Regions from separate parts of the Mesobacillus jeotgali genome, predicted to be linked through region 2. Evidence: a T-box and tRNA genes for the amino acid it is inferred to sense, from the RefSeq annotation. Region 2 holds a T-box; the other regions hold tRNA genes.

The links. A T-box is a leader RNA that pairs with one kind of tRNA and senses whether it is charged. The one in region 2 lies ahead of tyrS (tyrosine--tRNA ligase), so its partner is inferred to be a tRNA-Tyr.
Region 1: it encodes a tRNA-Tyr, which carries the amino acid that the T-box ahead of tyrS (tyrosine--tRNA ligase) is inferred to sense. The anticodon was not compared.
Region 3: it encodes a tRNA-Tyr, which carries the amino acid that the T-box ahead of tyrS (tyrosine--tRNA ligase) is inferred to sense. The anticodon was not compared.

What each region holds. Positions count from the first base shown of each region.
Region 1 is NZ_CP109811.1:174,348-177,602, forward strand. It holds rRNA gene FOF60_RS00925 (23S ribosomal RNA) at 1-970, shown strand, start outside; rRNA gene rrf (5S ribosomal RNA) at 1,117-1,232, shown strand; tRNA gene FOF60_RS00935 (tRNA-Asn) at 1,312-1,386, shown strand; tRNA gene FOF60_RS00940 (tRNA-Thr) at 1,429-1,501, shown strand; tRNA gene FOF60_RS00945 (tRNA-Glu) at 1,520-1,594, shown strand; tRNA gene FOF60_RS00950 (tRNA-Val) at 1,625-1,700, shown strand; tRNA gene FOF60_RS00955 (tRNA-Thr) at 1,727-1,802, shown strand; tRNA gene FOF60_RS00960 (tRNA-Tyr) at 1,897-1,981, shown strand; tRNA gene FOF60_RS00965 (tRNA-Gln) at 2,036-2,110, shown strand; tRNA gene FOF60_RS00970 (tRNA-Lys) at 2,116-2,188, shown strand; tRNA gene FOF60_RS00975 (tRNA-Gly) at 2,260-2,334, shown strand; tRNA gene FOF60_RS00980 (tRNA-Ala) at 2,338-2,413, shown strand; gene rocF (arginase) at 2,809-3,255, shown strand, end outside.
Region 2 is NZ_CP109811.1:3,679,484-3,682,738, forward strand. It holds gene rpsD (30S ribosomal protein S4) at 1-265, shown strand, start outside; gene tyrS (tyrosine--tRNA ligase) at 540-1,799, opposite strand; T-box leader at 1,871-2,094, opposite strand; gene FOF60_RS18865 (transglycosylase domain-containing protein) at 2,237-3,255, shown strand, end outside.
Region 3 is NZ_CP109811.1:1,062,572-1,065,826, reverse strand. It holds gene queG (tRNA epoxyqueuosine(34) reductase QueG) at 1-34, opposite strand, end outside; gene FOF60_RS05325 (B3/B4 domain-containing protein) at 140-808, shown strand; tRNA gene FOF60_RS05320 (tRNA-Gly) at 1,109-1,182, opposite strand; tRNA gene FOF60_RS05315 (tRNA-Leu) at 1,235-1,319, opposite strand; tRNA gene FOF60_RS05310 (tRNA-Cys) at 1,353-1,427, opposite strand; tRNA gene FOF60_RS05305 (tRNA-Gly) at 1,437-1,511, opposite strand; tRNA gene FOF60_RS05300 (tRNA-Gln) at 1,516-1,590, opposite strand; tRNA gene FOF60_RS05295 (tRNA-His) at 1,630-1,705, opposite strand; tRNA gene FOF60_RS05290 (tRNA-Trp) at 1,717-1,790, opposite strand; tRNA gene FOF60_RS05285 (tRNA-Tyr) at 1,799-1,883, opposite strand; tRNA gene FOF60_RS05280 (tRNA-Phe) at 1,955-2,030, opposite strand; tRNA gene FOF60_RS05275 (tRNA-Asp) at 2,035-2,110, opposite strand; tRNA gene FOF60_RS05270 (tRNA-Met) at 2,151-2,224, opposite strand; tRNA gene FOF60_RS05265 (tRNA-Val) at 2,407-2,482, opposite strand; tRNA gene FOF60_RS05260 (tRNA-Glu) at 2,486-2,560, opposite strand; tRNA gene FOF60_RS05255 (tRNA-Ser) at 2,576-2,667, opposite strand; tRNA gene FOF60_RS05250 (tRNA-Asn) at 2,672-2,746, opposite strand; rRNA gene rrf (5S ribosomal RNA) at 2,814-2,929, opposite strand; rRNA gene FOF60_RS05240 (23S ribosomal RNA) at 3,077-3,255, opposite strand, start outside.

The sequences.
Region 1 (3,255 bases), 1.3 Mb from region 2:
GTAGCGAAATTCCTTGTCGGGTAAGTTCCGACCCGCACGAAAGGCGTAACGATCTGGGCACTGTCTCAACGAGAGACTCGGTGAAATTATAGTACCTGTGAAGATGCAGGTTACCCGCGACAGGACGGAAAGACCCCGTGGAGCTTTACTGTAGCCTGATATTGAATTTTGGTACAGCTTGTACAGGATAGGTAGGAGCCTGAGAAACCGGAGCGCCAGCTTCGGTGGAGGCGTCGGTGGGATACTACCCTGGCTGTATTGAAATTCTAACCCACGCCCCTGATCGGGGCGGGAGACAGTGTCAGGTGGGCAGTTTGACTGGGGCGGTCGCCTCCTAAAGAGTAACGGAGGCGCCCAAAGGTTCCCTCAGAATGGTTGGAAATCATTCGCAGAGTGTAAAGGCACAAGGGAGCTTGACTGCGAGACCTACAAGTCGAGCAGGGACGAAAGTCGGGCTTAGTGATCCGGTGGTTCCGCATGGAAGGGCCATCGCTCAACGGATAAAAGCTACCCCGGGGATAACAGGCTTATCTCCCCCAAGAGTCCACATCGACGGGGAGGTTTGGCACCTCGATGTCGGCTCATCGCATCCTGGGGCTGTAGTCGGTCCCAAGGGTTGGGCTGTTCGCCCATTAAAGCGGTACGCGAGCTGGGTTCAGAACGTCGTGAGACAGTTCGGTCCCTATCCGTCGTGGGCGCAGGAAATTTGAGAGGAGCTGTCCTTAGTACGAGAGGACCGGGATGGACGCACCGCTGGTGTACCAGTTGTCTTGCCAAAGGCATCGCTGGGTAGCTATGTGCGGACGGGATAAGTGCTGAAAGCATCTAAGCATGAAGCCCCCCTCAAGATGAGATTTCCCATAGCGCAAGCTAGTAAGAACCCTGAAAGATGATCAGGTTGATAGGTCAGAGGTGGAAGCGCGGTGACGTGTGGAGCTGACTGATACTAATCGTTCGAGGACTTAACCAAATTGATTACTCGATCTTCTTGTTTTCTTCTTACAAACATTATCTAGTTTTGAGGGAATAAAGTTTTCTTGCGATAGCAAAATATCTTAAATTACCTCTTGAAAAATGCATAAAAGGCAGTATAATAAATATTGTCCTTAAAAATTGTCTGGTGGCGATGGCGAGAAGGTCACACCCGTTCCCATACCGAACACGGAAGTTAAGCTTCTCAGCGCCGATGGTAGTTGGGGGTTTCCCCCTGTGAGAGTAGGACGCCGCCAGGCAATGATGCATGATCATCTTGGATAAGTTCTAAGATGTGGCATTCGAATCATCTGCAAGAGTTATGAAAAATACCATTATTCCGCAGTAGCTCAGTGGTAGAGCACTCGGCTGTTAACCGAGCGGTCGTAGGTTCGAATCCTACCTGCGGAGCCATTATCTCTAAATGACGTAAGTCATTTGAGCTGGCAGCAAAATGCTTCCATAGCTCAGCAGGTAGAGCACTTCCATGGTAAGGAAGAGGTCAGCGGTTCGAGCCCGCTTGGAAGCTCTGAAAATACTATTATATGGCCCCTTGGTCAAGCGGTTAAGACACCGCCCTTTCACGGCGGTAACACGGGTTCGAATCCCGTAGGGGTCACCAAGATTTTTTTGCGACAGCGAAGTTGAATATGGAGGATTAGCTCAGCTGGGAGAGCATCTGCCTTACAAGCAGAGGGTCGGCGGTTCGATCCCGTCATCCTCCACCATTTATTCTTATATAACTTTCCTTAATGCCGGTGTAGCTCAATTGGTAGAGCAACTGACTTGTAATCAGTAGGTTGGGGGTTCAAGTCCTCTCGCCGGCACCATCTTTCTAACTTACCTGAATAAACTTCAGCGGAAAGATGCGAAAAGTCCCGAAGGGATTTTGAGCATGTACCTAGTTAGGAAGTTCTATTATGTGGAGGGGTAGCGAAGTGGCTAAACGCGGCGGACTGTAAATCCGCTCCCTCAGGGTTCGGCGGTTCGAATCCGTCCCCCTCCACCATTTTAATACATATTAAAATTGGACAAGCTACTAATGTCCTTTTTATTTTTTCATTGGGCTATAGCCAAGCGGTAAGGCAACGGACTTTGACTCCGTCATGCGTTGGTTCGAATCCAGCTAGCCCAGCCATTTTTGAGCCATTAGCTCAGTCGGTAGAGCATCTGACTTTTAATCAGAGGGTCGAAGGTTCGAGTCCTTCATGGCTCACTCATGTTAAGACCCCTAAGAATGAACTTAATCCTTTATTTTTAGGGGTCTTATCTATATAATAAAATCATGCGGAAGTAGTTCAGTGGTAGAATACAACCTTGCCAAGGTTGGGGTCGCGGGTTCGAATCCCGTCTTCCGCTCCAAATGGGGCCTTAGCTCAGCTGGGAGAGCGCCTGCCTTGCACGCAGGAGGTCAGCGGTTCGATCCCGCTAGGCTCCACCATCACACTACATAAATACCATTTCAGCCATAAATCCAACGGATTTATGGCTTTTTTATTTTTATCCAATAGAGTTTAGACAAGTTTGAAGGAGAAGAGACCAAAGCTATCAAGAAAAAGCCGTTATTCTGACAGTTTACAGGGGGTAAAGCCTAGAGCTGTCCAGAATACTACCTATTAATCCGACAGCATTTGCTTTTTCTCATTTTTCTCATATTTCAAGTCTATTCCAATTCGCCGGTGAAGCTGTTATAAATTTTTCATATTAAGTATCCTTACCCAATAAATTCGCTCAATTCCAAACCGTATATATATTCATGAAATTGTCCGGTTGAGTCATTTGAATGAAAGCGTTTAAAATAAGGAGTAGACGAGAGATAGCAAGGGGGAGAAAACAATGAAGAAACTTTCGATTATTGGTATGCCGATGGATTTGGGTCAGATGAGAAGGGGAGTCGACATGGGCCCAAGTGCAATCCGTTATGCTGGAATAAATGAAAGACTGAGAGTGTTATTTGATGAGATAGAGGATTTGGGAGATATCGCAGTTGGCAGACCTGAGGTGAAGATTGATCCTAACAGCAATCTTCGCAACCTGGAATTAGTTGCTGAGAAAAATAGTTTGCTTGCTGATGAGGTAGACAGGATTATAGAATCAGGATCATTCCCGCTTGTATTAGGCGGTGATCATAGCATTGCGATCGGGACATTGGCAGGTGTATCCAAGCATTATAAGAACCTGGGTGTCATCTGGTATGATGCGCATGGTGACTTGAATACAGCGGAAACTTCTCCGTCTGGTAATATCCACGGAATGCCGCTGGCTGCGAGCCTGGGTTTGGGT
Region 2 (3,255 bases):
AGTAAACCACGGTCACATCATGGTTGATGGTGCACGCGTAGATATCCCATCTTACCGCGTAGCTCCTGGCCAGACAATCACACTTCGTGAAAAGTCACGCAACCTTGATGTAGTTAAAGAAGCAATCGAAGTAAACAACTTCGTACCTGACTTCTTGACTTTCGACGCAGACAAGCTAGAAGGAACTTTCACTCGCATGCCTGAGCGTTCTGAACTTCCAGCTGAAATCAACGAAGCTCTTATCGTTGAATTCTACTCTCGTTAATAGAGTGCTTAAAGAACCCCAGCCGATTTGGCTGGGGTTTTTGTTTTGGCGCAGAAAAAGTGTAAAAATTCACCGTTTGCGAATAAACTATTGATTTTTGCGAATAAATTTCTTTTTTTGCGAATAAAGTCATAAATTTTGCGAATAAACCTTCCATTTTTGCGTTTAAAAGTATTACATAAACCAAAATAACTTAAAAACAGCCACCTGGGTTCATCCAAGATGGCTGTTTTCTGCATCTAATGAGCTGTTTTTTCATATGATGCAACAAACTCTAGTACTTAATCATAAAGTATTTCTTTTTACCGCGTCGGACAATCGTGAACTGGTCTTCTATTTTGTCTGCATCGCTTAGTACATAAGCAGTATCAGTGACGCGTTCTCCGTTTAGAGAGACAGCGCCGTTTGAAACATCTTCACGTGCCTGGCGCTTGGAAGGAGAGATTTTTGCTGCAACGAGCAAATCGACTAGTCCTTGTTCTTCTTCCCCTTCTACTGTAAAAGAAGGAACGTCCTTGAAGCCTTGCTTGATTTCGTCAGCGCTCAGGTTTTTAATGTCACCGCTGAAAAGGGCCGCTGAAATCCTGATTGCCTGCTGTAAAGATTCTTCTCCGTGGATCATGCGTGTCATTTCTTCAGCAAGGGCTTTTTGTGCCTTGCGCAGATGCGGCTCTTCCTTAACAGCCTTTTCCAGCGCTTCGATTTCTTCTTTTTCTAGGAAAGTGAAGAATTTCAAGTATTTCACTACATCGGCATCTGCTGTGTTAATCCAGAACTGGTAGAACTCATATGGTGACGTTTTTTCCGGATCAAGCCATACAGCGCCGCTTTCTGACTTTCCGAATTTTGTACCGTCTGCCTTTGTGACAAGCGGGATTGTCAGACCGAAAGCCTTGGAGCCTTCATCAGACATTTTGCGGATCAACTCAAGACCGGTCGTAATATTTCCCCACTGGTCGCTTCCGCCAATCTGCATTTTGCAGCCGTGTTTTTCATATAAGTGGTAGAAGTCCATTGCCTGCAGGATGGTGTATGTGAATTCGGTAAATGAAATGCCTGTTTCAAGCCTTGAAGCGATTGTATCCTTTGCCAGCATGTAATTGACGCCAACATGCTTTCCGAAGTCACGCAGGAATGTTACGACATCCATGGAACCGGCCCAGTCGTAGTTGTTTACCATCATTGCTGCATTTTCACCTTCTACGCTGAAAATTTGTTCCAGCTGCTTTCTGATTCCATCTACATTTACCTGTACTTGTTCAAGTGTCTGCAGTTTACGCTCCTCACTCTTGCCGCTTGGATCGCCAATCAAGCCGGTCGCTCCTCCGACAAGAACAATCGGACGATGCCCTGCATTTTGAAAACGGCGCAGCGTAAGGAACGGAAGAAGGTGTCCGATATGCATGCTGTCCGCGGTTGGGTCCACACCACAGTAAAGAGAGATTTTCTCCTTTGAAAGCAAATCCTTCATTCCCTCTTCATCTGTCTGCTGGTAAATAATCCCGCGCCATTCGAGATCTTTTAGTAATTCCATTTCTTCTTCCTCCATTCAAAAATATATTTCGCAACCGGATTTTTAACAACAAAAAACGCCCCTGCAATAAATGCAGGGGCGCTGTATGCGCGGTACCACCCGGCTTGAAAACAAAATAAAAAAATGTCTTCCACTCAATAAAATAACGGTTAGACCGTCCGCGGCTACTATGTTACTTAAGTTCACTGCGGCGCTCAGGGAGGTAATTCATCCTTCTGTTTGTACCGGCTCACAGCAGCCGCCGGCTTTCTGAAACATTGACAGAAGCACTACTCATTCCCTTCACAGCTTTTTGCTATAAAGTTAATAAAGCATTTTTACCATAAAGCGATACTTGTTGTCAAATTCGACATTAATTTTCAGAAAAATTAACATTAGCATCTATTCGACAGCCTGTTTATGCTATAATGTATGTGATTTTAGGGGGAATGATATGAATGCATGAAGGAAAACAGGCTTGGAAAGAGAAGCTTAAATCCTTTGGTGCTTTTTTTACGAATAAAAAGACCGTAAAAGGAGCCCGGATTACTTATTCGGTTGTCTGGAACATGCTGTTGTTATTAATCATTGTATTAGTTCTCGGCGGTGGCTTCGCCGCAGGCACAGGTGCCGGGTACTTCGCATCCCTTGTCAAAGATGAACAAATCCGACCTTATGAAAATATGAGGAAAGATATATACAACTATGAAGAAACCTCGGATTTATATTTTGATAACGATGTTTATCTTGGCAAGCTCCGAACGGACCTTTACCGCGAGGAAGTAAAACTTGACGATATGTCGAAGCATTTGATAAATGCAGTAGTTGCAACCGAAGATGAGTACTTTTACGAGCATGACGGCGTCGTTCCAAAAGCAATCATGCGCGCACTTTTCCAGGAGGTCACAAATTCAGCAACATCCTCCGGGGGAAGTACACTGACACAGCAGCTCATCAAGAACCAGATCTTGACCAATGAAATTTCCTTCGAGCGTAAAGCGAAAGAAATCCTGCTCGCCCTTCGTCTCGAAAAATTCTTTGATAAAAAAGAAATCCTTGAAGCGTACCTAAATGTCGCTACCTTCGGACGAAACGCAAACGGCAGCAACATTGCCGGTGTCCAGGCTGCAGCAAAAGGCATCTTCGGAAAAGAAGCGAAGGATCTTACATTGCCGCAGGCTGCATTTATCGCCGGACTTCCGCAGAGTCCATTCGGCTACACGCCATTCAGCAGCGACCGCGGCAAACTGAAGGATACGGCCGGTCTTGAGCCAGGCCTGTCTAGATACAAGACAGTCATCACAAGGATGCATGGAGCTGGTTTCATTTCCGATGAAGAGTTCAACGATGCAATCAATTACGATATCACCAAGGACTTTGTAAAAGAAGTTCCAAGTGATAATACGGTTGAGCAATATCCGTTCCTTACTTTTGAAATCGAGAAACGATCCGTTAAAATCTTGGCAGAGATTCTCGC
Region 3 (3,255 bases), 2.2 Mb from region 2:
CAATAATATCCTTTTTCAGGCTAGCTGTATCCATGGTGGTTCCCTCCTTTCAATATTGTTATCTATATTGAATCCCTAAATTTATAAGCAAATTACTTTTATGATAAACTATTTTAAAGCCAATTTGGAGGTGGAATCAATGGAAATTCAAGTTTCCAGTGCATTATGTGATCTCATTCCCCGATTTTCAGTCGGGATTATCGAATATAAAGACATACAGGTAGGTAAGTCTCCGCAAATGTTAAAAGGCAGATTGCAGCTTTTTCAGGAATCAATCTACTTCGACCTTCTGGAAAAAAACGTAACGGATCTTGAAGGCATTAAAGAGTGGCGCTCAATATTCAAAACTACAGGGAAGGACCCGAACCGATACAGACACTCAGCAGAAGCACTCTACCGCCGTGTTGCAAAGCAGAATTATCTTCAATCAATACATAGCGCGATAGATTTAAATAATTTCTTCTCACTTGAATATCAAATCCCAATAGGTGTTTATGACAGTGACAAGCTGTTGGGGAATGTAACGATTAAAATAGGAGAAGAAAACGAAGAATACACAGGTTTGAATGGAAGAACGAATAACCTGGCGAACCTGATGATCTCTGCTGATGAACAAGGACCATTCGGAAGTCCATTTGTTGATTCAGAAAGAACAGCCGTAACTGAAAAAACAACAAATGCTCTGCAGATCGTTTATTTAAGACCTTCAGCTTCCCCTGAAGGCAAGCAAAAAATGACCGAGTCTCTAATGAACATGTTTACCCAAATCCATGGCGGAGCGGGCACATATCGAATTTTAGGATGCTGAGGCATCCTACTTTCTTTTCGAGAAATATTTAAAGAAAAGATAATACTTTATATCATTCATTGTTATTTTCAAGTAGGTATGAGATTTTTAAGCGGAGAAATTCCGGCTATTGTAATATTTGAAGCGTATGAAGCTGAAATAAGCGGAGGTATTCCGGTTAACTGCTATAAATAAGACAAAATCCAACGACTTGAATGGAACACTGTGAAATCAACATTCAGTTTTTTACAAAGACAAAGAAAAGAAAAAACGCAGCATATCGTTTTCTGGAAACGACATACTGCGTTAGTCACGTATGTATGGAGCGGGTGATGGGAATCGAACCCACTACATCAGCTTGGAAGGCTGAGGTTTTACCAGTAAACTACACCCGCATACACATCTTTATGAAATAAAGAAAACAGGATCACCTGTTTATAATAAAAGTGGTACCGGTGGTCGGGGTCGAACCGACACTCCAGAAGGAACACGATTTTGAGTCGTGCGCGTCTGCCAATTCCGCCACACCGGCATATTAAATTGTCTTGCTGCCACTATAATCTAGTGGAGGCGGCAACCGGATTTGAACCGGTGAATAAAGGTTTTGCAGACCTTTGCCTTACCACTTGGCTATGCCGCCATATATTTTTGGAGCGGAAGACGGGATTCGAACCCGCGACCCCAACCTTGGCAAGGTTGTATTCTACCACTGAACTACTTCCGCAAAATGGCTGGGCTAGCTGGATTCGAACCAACGCATGACGGAGTCAAAGTCCGTTGCCTTACCGCTTGGCTATAGCCCAAAATATACTATTCATCTACTGATGAATTTGTGATTAAAATGGGGCGACTGATGGGAATCGAACCCACGAATGTCGGAACCACAATCCGATGCGTTAACCACTTCGCCACAATCGCCATAATAAAATTGGCAGGGGTAGTAGGAATCGAACCCACACCAAAGGTTTTGGAGACCTTCGTTCTACCTTTAAACTATACCCCTATATTAAGTGGTGGAGGGGGACGGATTCGAACCGCCGAACCCTGAGGGAGCGGATTTACAGTCCGCCGCGTTTAGCCACTTCGCTACCCCTCCACTATAACATTTTTTCTGATGTTAAAAAAGCCATTTTATTAAATTACCTAAATAACAAGGTATTACATAAATGGTGGCTCAGGACGGAATCGAACCGCCGACACAAGGATTTTCAGTCCTTTGCTCTACCGACTGAGCTACTGAGCCACAATGGCGGTCCCGACCGGGATCGAACCGGCGATCTCCTGCGTGACAGGCAGGCATGTTAACCGCTACACCACGGGACCAAAGTCTTTTCAAGTGATTAACTTGAAAATAACTTTATGATTGCGGGGGCAGGATTTGAACCTGCGACCTTCGGGTTATGAGCCCGACGAGCTACCGGACTGCTCCACCCCGCGACGGTAATAAAGAATATCGATTTGTGCATGCACCTTAAGAGCAATGACTGTCCCGATCTCAGGAAGTTTATTCAAGCTGCTGCTCAATCGGTACAACTCGCAGTTCATACAGTGAAGTAACGCTCGTTGCTCCACCCCGCGACGATATTAATTGAAGATTATTTTCACTTCGTGAAAAATCATGGTGGAGGATGACGGGATCGAACCGCCGACCCTCTGCTTGTAAGGCAGATGCTCTCCCAGCTGAGCTAATCCTCCGTTTGGTGACCCCTACGGGATTCGAACCCGTGTTACCGCCGTGAAAGGGCGGTGTCTTAACCGCTTGACCAAGGGGCCAGATATAAGTTTCTATGGCGGAGAGCAAGGGATTCGAACCCTTGAGACAGCGTTGACCGTCTACACGATTTCCAATCGTGCTCCTTCGACCTCTCGGACAGCTCTCCAAATTGGCTCCGCAGGTAGGATTCGAACCTACGACCGCTCGGTTAACAGCCGAGTGCTCTACCACTGAGCTACTGCGGAATAATGATTATTTCTCCGACTTGGATACGCGATCCATATCTTTGAAGATTGGATGAAAATGCATCCTGCCCGGCGGCGTCCTACTCTCACAGGGGGAAACCCCCAACTACCATCGGCGCTGAGAAGCTTAACTTCCGTGTTCGGTATGGGAACGGGTGTGACCTTCTCGCCATCGCCACCAGACATTTTTTAAAGACAATATCTATTATACTGTCTTTTATGCATTTTGCAAGAGAAAAATTAAGAAAGTTTTTCACTTAATGAAAAGCTTTTATTCCCTCAAAACTAGATAATGTTGTAAGAAGAAAACAAGAAGAACGAGTAATCATTTTGGTTAAGTCCTCGAACGATTAGTATCAGTCAGCTCCACACGTCACCGCGCTTCCACCTCTGACCTATCAACCTGATCATCTTTCAGGGTTCTTACTAGCTTGCGCTATGGGAAATCTCATCTTGAGGGGGGCTTCATGCTTAGATGCTTTCAGCACTTATCCCGTCCGCACATAGCT